3 regions of the Nocardioides fonticola genome follow, and region 3 is predicted to be linked to each of the others. Evidence: predicted binding sites of a transcription regulator. Region 3 holds the regulator's gene; each other region holds the start of a gene.

The links. Region 3 encodes LexA, which represses DNA repair genes until DNA is damaged. Its sites were predicted from a motif close to TCGAACANNTGTTCGA; they were not measured.
Region 1: ABD671_RS06580 (HNH endonuclease signature motif containing protein) is a predicted target of LexA. The motif match lies at 1,598-1,613, and genes of this name have one in related genera.
Region 2: ABD671_RS18775 (HNH endonuclease signature motif containing protein) is a predicted target of LexA. The motif match lies at 1,344-1,359, and genes of this name have one in related genera.

The regions. Positions count from the first base shown of each region.
Region 1 is NZ_BAAAZH010000010.1:277,192-280,464, reverse strand. Features, by position in the region: gene ABD671_RS06580 (HNH endonuclease signature motif containing protein) at 266-1,585, opposite strand; gene ABD671_RS06575 (hypothetical protein) at 2,106-2,480, opposite strand; gene ABD671_RS06570 (alkaline phosphatase family protein) at 2,526-3,273, opposite strand, start outside.
Region 2 is NZ_BAAAZH010000028.1:323,211-326,483, reverse strand. Features, by position in the region: gene ABD671_RS18785 (SDR family oxidoreductase) at 1-524, shown strand, start outside; gene ABD671_RS18780 (hypothetical protein) at 563-751, shown strand; gene ABD671_RS18775 (HNH endonuclease signature motif containing protein) at 1,372-2,685, shown strand; gene ABD671_RS18770 (transglutaminase-like domain-containing protein) at 2,732-3,273, opposite strand, start outside.
Region 3 is NZ_BAAAZH010000003.1:83,217-86,489, forward strand. Features, by position in the region: gene ABD671_RS02420 (MXAN_6640 family putative metalloprotease) at 1-1,522, opposite strand, end outside; gene lexA (transcriptional repressor LexA) at 1,594-2,343, opposite strand; gene ABD671_RS02430 (LysM peptidoglycan-binding domain-containing protein) at 2,624-3,016, shown strand; gene ABD671_RS02435 (ABC-F family ATP-binding cassette domain-containing protein) at 3,238-3,273, shown strand, end outside.

The sequences.
Region 1 (3,273 bases), on a different contig from region 3:
CGCCCGCGCGCCCGGGCGCGGCGGCGCTGCTCGGCGGCGCGCTTGCAGGTGGTGCACACCCCAGGCGCCGCTCTTCTCCTGGCGGCCGTGCTCGGCGAAGGGATGCTCGGAGCGCTTCGGCAGTGTTCTCGCAGGTCAGCGGGGAACTGTCATGAACGGTCCGAACGCATCGTTTACGGGAGGTTGGTGCCCAACCTACAGACCAGCCCGTCCGCACCTCAGGGCCCCGCCTAAGCAGCACGACAGGCCCGAACCCGGGTCGGGTTCAGGCTGTCGTAGTGAGTGCTGGTTCAGCGGTGGTGCCGGTCGGGGTGCGGAGGTACTGCTGACCGTGGGGACTGGTCCAGCGGTAGCTGCCGGGTGGGCCGGCTCCGGGTTCGAGCGGTTCGTAGGTCCAGCCGTGGTGGGTCTTCACACGGTGGTGATGTCGGCAGAGGGCGGCGAGATTGTCGGTGCTCGTTCCGCCGCCTTCGTCCCACGGGACGATGTGGTCGAGGTCGGCTGATCTGGCTGGCCTGGTGCAGTGGGGGAAGACGCAGGTGACGTCGCGGAGGATCACCTGTTCCCGCAGGAGTGTGGGGATCTCGTAGGACTCACTCGACCGGTGTTCGGCCAGGTCGAGCACGGGCCGCACGACGAGTTGAGTATCGGGGTCAGCGCACCAACTGCGCAGGGTGTCGAGGTCGATCGCGGTGCGGGTGTTCTCCACACGAGCGGCCGTACCGAAGGGGTTCTGGCCGGGTGCGTGGCTGATGTGGACGTAGAGCTGGAGGGTCCGCTCGGACCGCGCCGGCGGCTCCACCTCGCCATCGGCGGGGAAGCTCAGGGGTGTTTCGCGTCGTGCGAGTTCGCCGAGTGCCATGGCCCGCCGGGCGTCCAACGACTCCTCACAACCCAGGTCTTTCAACTGGGCGGCGATGGCGGCGAGGGCGTCCTCGAGATCCAAGGCGTCGGCGAGGTCGAGGGCGCCTTCGATGTCGACCCTGCCGTGGAAGTCGACGTGCCGGGAGTAGATGGTGACGTGTCGCTTGTCGTCGGCCGCTTCCCGCCTGGCCTTGAGGAGCTCGGGGTCGGCTTCGGCTTCAGCTGCCTTGACGGTCTGTTCGATCCCGCGTCCACCGATGGAGTGCGCGAAGGACGCCAGGCGTTGGTCGACGAGGGCGACGGCTTCGGGCGAGAGGAGTCGGGTGGCCTGGGCGATCTTGCGTGCCCGCCACACCGGAACCTCACCGGCCTCCACACGTCGCCAGCACCGGGGCAGACGGGTAGCGAGTTCGAGGGCGTCGCCGATGTAGTAGTGCCCCGCGTCGGTGGACAGGCCGATCGCGGCAGCGAACTCATCGATGCAGAACTCCGCCACCAGAGGAGCGCCTTCGCCGGCGATGGCGAGGGTGCGTTCGGTGCCCGGAACACAAGCGCTGTCCCACTCATCAGCCACCGGGTGGGCGAGAGCCCACCGGGCGGCGGCGATGAAGACGGATCGTTCGGCGTCCTCGGCCACCACTCGCGCGTCGCGCGCGAGGACCAGGAGGGACCGCGGGTCACGCGGGTCCTGTTCTTCCTGGTGTGGGGTGGGGGAGGCCATGCCTCAGTCTAATCGAACACATGTTCGACGACAAGGTTTCGAGCGACTGAATCTGCGTGGTTGCGGCTGCCTTTCGGCTTGCTGGGCTTCGAGGCCCTCGCCTGGGGGCTCGGGCACCTCAGCCACCGGACGGGAGCCGCAGATCGCCTGCTGTCGGCGTTCGTCTTGCGGGGTCTCGAGGCTCGGCGCCGGGGGCGCCTCGCACCTCGACCACCGGTCGGGCGGCGGGCTCGCTCGGTGGTCGAGGTGCGAGCGCCAGCGAGCCGCGAGACCCCCGCACCCAAGCGGCAGCCAGAACCCCCACCCTCGTAGCCAGCGCCTTTCCGCCCGACGCCGACAGCGACCGGGACACCGAGAGCAACCCGGCGCCCACGTAGCCGGCGCCTTTCAGGCAGAGCGTCCGAAAGCCGGGAGCAGACATCGAGCGAAGACGGCGTCCCCACCGTCAGCAGTCATCCCACCGGGTCTCGCGGCTCGGCGCCGGGGCGCCTCGCACCTCGACCACCGAAGAGCGACCCCCTCAGCCCCGCACGACCCCCACACCGAGCCGCCCCACGACTCCGGCGAGCGCGACCAGCACGGCGACATCGACCTGCTGCACCATCACGAAAGCACCGACGGCGCCCACGACGGCGACGAAGATCACCTGGAGCAGCACCGACGGCGTCCGGAGCGCCACGAGCTCGATCGCCACCGCCGCGAGGGCGCCGATGAGGGCGGCGGGCAGCAGGGCGTAGAGGAAGGTCGTCGGCGCGACGAGGAGGAACCACGGCCAGGAGTCGACGCTGGTCGCTGCGAGGCTGACCGCGAACACCCCGCAGGCGATGAGCGTCGCGAGCACGTGACCGACCAGGTCGGGCGTGCTGCGCGGGCGGACGGCGGTCGCGGTGTCCATGGGGTCAGGATCCTCCGCGGCCGCCGTCCGCGCCAGTGCCCGCGACTACTCGGTCTCCCCCGCCGGCAGGTAGCCGCCCGGCACCTCGTCGGGGGCGTAGATGCGGTCGTCGCCCGGGTAGGGGGTGCGCCACTGGTGGGCCTGGTACCAGGTCCAGCGGTTCATCTGCTCCGGGTGGGCGCGGTCGGGGACGGCGGAGGCGCCGCTGAAGTGCTGCCGCGCCTGCCAGCGTCCCCAGGCCGCCGCGATCGCTTTCATGTCGTCGGGGACGGCGGTGCGGGCGGCGACCTCACGGTTCAGCGCCTTCGCGGCAGCACCCTCCAGGCCGAGCGTGTCGAGCCCGCAGGACGGCGCCTTCGCGACCCCCTCGGTGAGCGGCACCTGGTTCGGCACCGCGTCGAAGGGCAGGAACGACGGCTGGGTGGTGAAGGCGTCGACCATCGGGGTGGCGGCCGCGACCTTCTGGTTGAGCGGCTGAGCGCCGAGGATCTGCTCGACGGTGCGCACCATCGAGATCTGGCTGTAGTACGTGCTCACCACCGAGCCGTGCTGGGCCCACGGGCTGATGACCTGGATCGGCGCGCGGTGCCCGTCGACGTGGTCGACGCCGTCCTGGCTGTCGTCCTCGACGACGAAGATCGCCGAGTCACGCCACCAGCGACTGTGCGAGATCTCATCGACGATGCGGCCGACCGCGAGATCGCCGTCGGCGACCTGCGCCTCCGGGTCGGGGGTGCCGCCGGTGTGGTCGCTGGAGAGCCACAGCATGTTGAGGGACGCCGGTCCGTGCGCC
Region 2 (3,273 bases), on a different contig from region 3:
CGTCGGGCGCAGGACCCCTGCGAGGGCTGGTCAACAACGCCGGCATCGTCGCGCCCACGGGTCCGGTGGTCGATCTGGAGACGGCCCGGATCCGTCGCGTGTTCGACGTCAACGTCGTGGGCTTGCTGGTGTGCTGTCGCGAGGCGGTGCGGCTCATGGCCACCGATCGCGGCGGCCCGGGCGGTTCGATCGTCAACGTGTCGTCGAAGGCCGCGGTGCTCGGATCGCCGGGGGAGTACGTCGACTACGCGGCGTCCAAGGCGGCCGTCGACACGATCACGACCGGTCTCGCGAAGGAGACCGCGCATCTCGGCGTGCGGGTCAACAGCGTGCGATTGGGGCTCATCGACACCGAGATCCACGACCGCAACGGGCAGGTCGGTCGGGTCGAGCGGATGGCGTCGGCGATCCCGATGCAGCGGGCCGCGCAGCCCGAGGAGGTGGCGGCCGCGATCGCCTGGCTGCTCGGGCCCGAGGCGTCCTACACGACCGGCGCGCACCTGGACGTGTCGGGCGGCCGGTGATCCGGCGCGGGGAGCCGCGCGATCACTAGGGTGCGGTCATGACCGAACTGCTGCTGCTCGTGGTCTCCTTCGCCGTGCTCTACCTGGTGATCCGCACCGGCGTCGCCCACGGCGTCGCGGACGCGGTCGAGGAGATGGATCTGCCGCGGCGCGCGGAACTGCTGCGGAGTCTCGCGGCGAAGGTGCAAGCGGACGACGCAGCGTCGAGCGAGGGTGAGACGGAGTAGTCGGGTCGCTCCGGTGAGGTGGGGGCGTCGGTGGGGGCGTCGTCGTTGCTCGGTGTCTGCTCCCGGCTGCCGCATTCGTTTCGTGTGAAAGGCGCTGGCTAGGGCGGTGCCGGGTTGCGCTCGGTGTTCGGGTCGCCGGCTGCGTTGGGTTGAGAGGCGCTGGCTATGCGGGCGGGTGGGCGCTGTCGCCTGTCGGGTCGCCGTCGGCGTCGCGTTGAGAGGCGCTGGCTACTCGGGTGGGTGGGCGCTGTCGCCTGTCGGGTCGCCGTTCGCTTCGGTGGAAAGGCGCTGGCTACGCGGGTGGGGGTTCCGGCTGCCTCTCGGGTGCGGGGGTCTCGCGGCTCGCATGCGCTCGCACCTCGACCACCGATCGCTTCCGGTGGTCGAGGTGCGAGGCGCCCTCCGGTGGTCGAGGTGCGAGGCGCCCCGGCGCCGAGCCGCGAGACCCCGCAAGACGACCGCCCACAGCAGGGACGATCTACGGCTCCCGTCCGGTGGCTGAGGTGCCCGAGCCCCTAGGCGAGGGCCTCGAAGCCCAGCAAGCCGGACAGCAGCCGAAACCCGCGACATTCAGTCGCTCAGGACCTTGCTTTCGAACACCAGTTCGAGTAGGCTGAGGCATGGCCTCCACCACCCCGCACCAGGAAGAACTGGACCCGCGTGACCCGCGGTCCCTCCTGGTGCACGCACGCGATGCGCGTGCCGCTGAGGAGGCCCACGGTCGCGAGGTCTTCATCGCCGCCGCACGCTGGGCACTCGCCCACCCCGCGGCTGATGAGTGGGACAGCGCCTGCGTTCCGGGCACCGAACGCGAGTTGGCGATCGCCGGCCAGGGTGCGCCCCTGGTGGCGGAGTTCTGCATCGATGAGTTCGCTGCCGCGATCGGGCTGTCCACCGATGCCGGGCATTACTACATCGGCGACGCATTGGAACTCGCTGCCCGTCTGCCGCGGTGCTGGAAGCGTGTCGAGGCCGGTGAGGTTCCGGTGTGGCGTGCCCGGAAGATCGCCCAAGCCACCCGGCTGCTCTCACCCGAGGCCGTCGAGCTGGTCGACCAGCGGTTGGCGTCGTTCGCGCACTCCATCGGCGGACGCGGCATCGAGCAGACCGTCAAAGCCGCTGAAGCAGAAGCCGACCCCGAGCTCCTCAAGGCCAGGCGGGAAGCGGCCGACGACAAGCGGCACATCACCATCTACTCCCGCCACGTCGACTTCCACGGACGTGTCGACATCGAAGGCGCCCTCGACCTCGCCGACGCGCTCGACCTCGAAGACGCCCTCGCCGCCGTCGCCGCCCAACTCAAAGACCTCGGCTGTACCGAATCCCTCGACGCACGCCGGGCCATGGCCCTCGGCGAACTCGCACGCCGCGAAGCCTCGTTGACCTTCGACGCGGCTGGCGAGGTGGAGCCGCCGGCGCGGTCCAAGCGGACCCTCCAGCTCTACGTCCACATCAGCCACGCACCCGGCCAGAACCCGTTCGGGTCGGTGGCTCGGGTCGAGAACACCCGCACCGCGATCGACCTCGACACCCTCCGGTCCTGGTGCACCGACCCCGACACCCAACTCGTCGTGCGACCGGTGCTCGACATGGCTGAGCACCGCAGCGGCGAGTCCTACGAGATCCCCACCCTGCTCCGGGAACAGGTGATCTTGCGAGACGTCACCTGCGTCTTCCCCCACTGCACCAGGCCCGCCCGCAGCGCCGACATCGACCACATCGTCCCGTGGGACGAAGGCGGAAGCACCAGCACAGACAACCTCGCCGCGCTCTGCAGGCATCACCACCGTGTGAAGACCCACCACGGCTGGACCTATACGAGTACGAGCGGACCGCCGGGCAGCTACCGGTGGACCAGCCCCCACGGCCAGCAGTACCTCCGCACCCCCACCGGCACCACCACCATCAGCAGACCCCTCACCACGACAGCCTGAATCCCACCCGGGGCTCAGGCCCGTCGTGCTGCCCGAAGCACAGGCATCACTCGAGGGAGTCCGGGAGCACGCAGCTCAGGATGTCGGTGCAGTGGGCGAGGGCGGAGACGATCTCTCTGGGCACGGTGGCATGGAGGTCGGGGTAGTCCGCCTCCCCGGCATCCGGATCGACCTCGAACGCGAGCACTTCCCGCTCGAGGCTGAAGGCTGCCGCGACGCCCGGCTTGTTGCCCCGCGGGTCCTGCCGATGCCACGCGCCGTCCAGATGCACGGCGACCAGCCCGTGGACGGCGTATCCCCCTGCGCCGTCGGCGAGACGTTGAAAGCACAAAGCCGTGGCGATGCCTTGGCCCCGCAGGATCGCAGCCAGCAGCACCGACTTGGCGTAGCAGAGTCCCACCCGTTCGCGAAGCACGTCGGTAGCGCGCAGCGTCACCCTCGGGTCCTGGACGTCGAGGGAATGTGCGACTTCGTCTCGGACCCAGGCGAAGGCAGCGGCCGCGAAGTCACGGTCATCGGAGTGCTCGCCTCGGAGTCGTGCGCCGACGGTCAGGATCTCGGGATGGTCGACCTCGATGAGGTCATCGC
Region 3 (3,273 bases):
AGTCGGTGTTCTGGTCGCAGTCCAGGCGGCGGCTGCCGTTGACGAGGGTGACCGTGACGTAGCGCACGTCGCGCACCGAGAACGGCACGCGCACGCGGGCGTCGCCGGAGCGGTCGAGCCGCACGGGGACGTCGCGGAACCGACCGTTCGCCGTGCGGGTCGTCACGACCGCGGCCGATCCGCGCGCGGTGTCGGGCAGGTCGAGATCGAGGCGCAGGCGCCAGGACGACGCGCGCAATCCCGAGGCGGGATCGAAGCGGATGGTCGCCGACGTCAGGTGGTCGAGCGAGGTGCTCTGCCACCCGGAGCTGCGCCGGCTCGGCCCGAGCGAGCCGCGCGTCCACAGGGGTGCGGGCCGGTACGCCTCGCCTTCGCTGTAGACCGACGCCGGATGGGTGTTCGCCGCGGAGAAGTCCGCGAAGGCGCGTGCGAGGTCGATGCCGTGGTCGCGGCGCAGCACCTTGTCGATGGCCTGGAGGGAGTAGAGGTCGGGCGCGCCCCGGCTGCCGTCGGCCAGCTGGAAGATGTGGCGCACGAGCACCGGCAGCGGGCCGGAGCGCCTCGGGAAGCGCTCGGTGAGGTAGCGGATGAAGAGCCAGTCGCCGTAGGGGCGGGCGCCCTCGAAGAGGTCCATGCTCGAGCGCGGGTCGCCGAGCGGACCGGCGGGCAGGTACTGCCGGTTGTCGTCGACGCCGTCGAAGACCTCGTCCTCGGCCCAGGTGGCGGTCGCCTCCAGGAGCCAGGGGTCCTCGGCGACGTCGTAGGCGTACTGGACGGCGTGGAAGTACTCGTGCGCGACCGTCACCCGCAGGTTCTCCAGGGGCGTGTTGGTCGGGAACTGGCTCGTGGCGTAGTCGTTGTCGAGCGAGCAGTAGGCCCACACGTCGTAGGGGCCGTTCGCCGGCACCGACTCGTCGGTCGTGCAGTAGCCGTAGAGCCCCTGGGAGCCGAGGTCCTCCAGGTAGAGGTCGGGCAGGTCGTTGCCGCCGGCGCCCTGGTCGCTGAGGACGGCGCGGTAGCCGGCCGCCCGGTAGAGACGCTGGACCTTCGCCACGGTGCTCGCCACGGTCTCGACGTAGTCGGGCACCCCGTCGCCGTCGGCGTCGGTGGTGTCGATCGAGGAGCCGCCCAGGAAGCTGGTGGACCAGTGCACGCACAGGCTCGCGGAGCAGTAGACCTGGTTGGTCGAGGGACGGGCCAGGAGCGCTCGGGCCTGGCTCCGCTGGGCTGCCGGGAGGGCCGAGGCGGTCAGGGCGAGCTCGCGCAGCACCGTGCTGGCGTCGTCCCCGGAGTGCGGGGAGCGCGTGCGGCGGGCGGCGGTGTCGGCGGAGCCGCCGAGGAGGTCGCGGGCGGCATCGAGGGCGTGCTCGGCGCGGGTGCGCGCGCTGTCCGCGGCGGGCGAGCCGGACGCGGGTGAGGCATCGGCGGCGTCGGCCGCGGAGGAGGGGCCGGACAGCAGGCCGAGGGCCAGGAGGCCCGCAGCGGGGAGGGACAGGAGCCGGGATCGCGCCGAGTGAGCCACGTCACCACTGTCTCACGCACGAGCGCCGGGTGGGACGGATCCCACCCGGCGCTCGATGCACGCGTGCTGGATCAGACGCGGCGCAGGACCGCGGTGACCACGCCGATGATCTGCGCGTGCGTGCCGTCGATCGGGTCGTAGGCGGCGTTGTGGGGCATGAGCCAGACCTTGCCGTCGCGGCGCTGGAGGGTCTTCACCGTGGCCTCCCCGTCGAGGAGGGCGGCCACGATCTGGCCGTTGTCGGCGGTCTGCTCCTTGCGGACGACGACGTAGTCGCCGTTGCAGATCGCGGCCTCGATCATCGAGTCGCCGACGACCTGGAGGAGGAAGAGCTGCCCCTCGCCCACCAGCTGCTTGGGCAGCGGGAAGACGTCCTGCACCTGCTCCTCGGCGAGGATCGGACCGCCGGCGGCGATGCGGCCCACGACGGGCACCAGCGCGGCCGCCGGGACGACGTCGCCGATGCCGGTGGTGTCGGGACCGGTGTCGTCGCCGGAGGAGATCGAGCGCCGAGCCGCGAGGACCTCGGGCAGGAAGACCTCGAGGGCACGGGGGCGGTTGGCGTCGCGCTTGAGGAAGCCCTTCTCCTCCAGCACCCGCAGCTGGTGGGCGACGCTCGAGGTGCTGGTCAGGCCGACGGCCTGGCCGATCTCGCGCATGCTCGGCGGGAAGCCGCGCTTCTCGATGGCCTCCTTGATGGTGGCGAGCACCTTCAGCTGGCGCTGGGTCAGGCCCGTGGCGTCGGGCGGCCCGTCGGGGAGCTCGGTGACGGTCTCGCCGGAGGTCGCACGGGGGTTGTCGCTGGACTTCTTGCTCGGCATGGGCCGACGGTAACGGTCACGACGGCGGCATTCAAACATCTGTTCGATACCGGCGTGTCGTCGACAGGCTGCCCGACATCTCGAACATCCGTGCGAAGTCGACGGCGTTTCGCTCTTGTGTTCGATCGAACACCTGATCTAACCTCGAACGCAGATCGAACGTCTGTGCGAGAACCTCCGAGCCGATCCGGTTCTGTCGGTCCTCGCCGATAGACATCGATCCGCACCAGCTGATCGACCGATCGAACCCCGTGCACCGACCTTCCCCGAGGAGCACCCGATGGCCACCACCCTCATCCTTCCCGCCGCCAGCGGCGCGTCCGCCGCCCCCCGCGCCGCCGCTGCGGTGGCGTCTCGCCGGCCCGCTCGTCCGGCCTCCGGCGGGGTCCGCCTCACCCGGCGCGGCCGGCTCGTGGTGCTGCTGCTCTCGCTGGCGATCGTCCTGGGCGTCGGCGTCGCCCTCTCGGGTGGCTCGGTGGCCACTCAGGAGCCCGGTACGGCCGAGCCGACCCAGACCCTGATCGTCCGCTCGGGCCAGACGCTGTGGGACATCGCCGCCGCCCGTACCGACGAGGGCGACGTCCGGGGCATGGTCGAGCGGATCGAGCGGCTCAACGCCCTCGACAGCGCCGAGGTCACCGCTGGTCAGCGCCTGGTGGTTCCCGCGAACTGACATCGCGCCTCGCGCGTGCCGGCACGCGCAGGAACGCGCACGAACATCGTCGGTCGCCTCGACCCCGGCCGACGAGTAGGGGAAGACGAGGGGCGGGCCCGTAGGCCCGCCCCTCGCGCCGTCCCGGCCGGGGCCCGCGCGGGCCGGGGCGCCGTCCGTCGGCCATGCCGGTCGCGAAATCGAGGTGCCCGAACCCGATCGCGCCCTCACAATGGCTGCCCGTGGGACATGTCGAGGTGACCGGGATCCGTTACGAG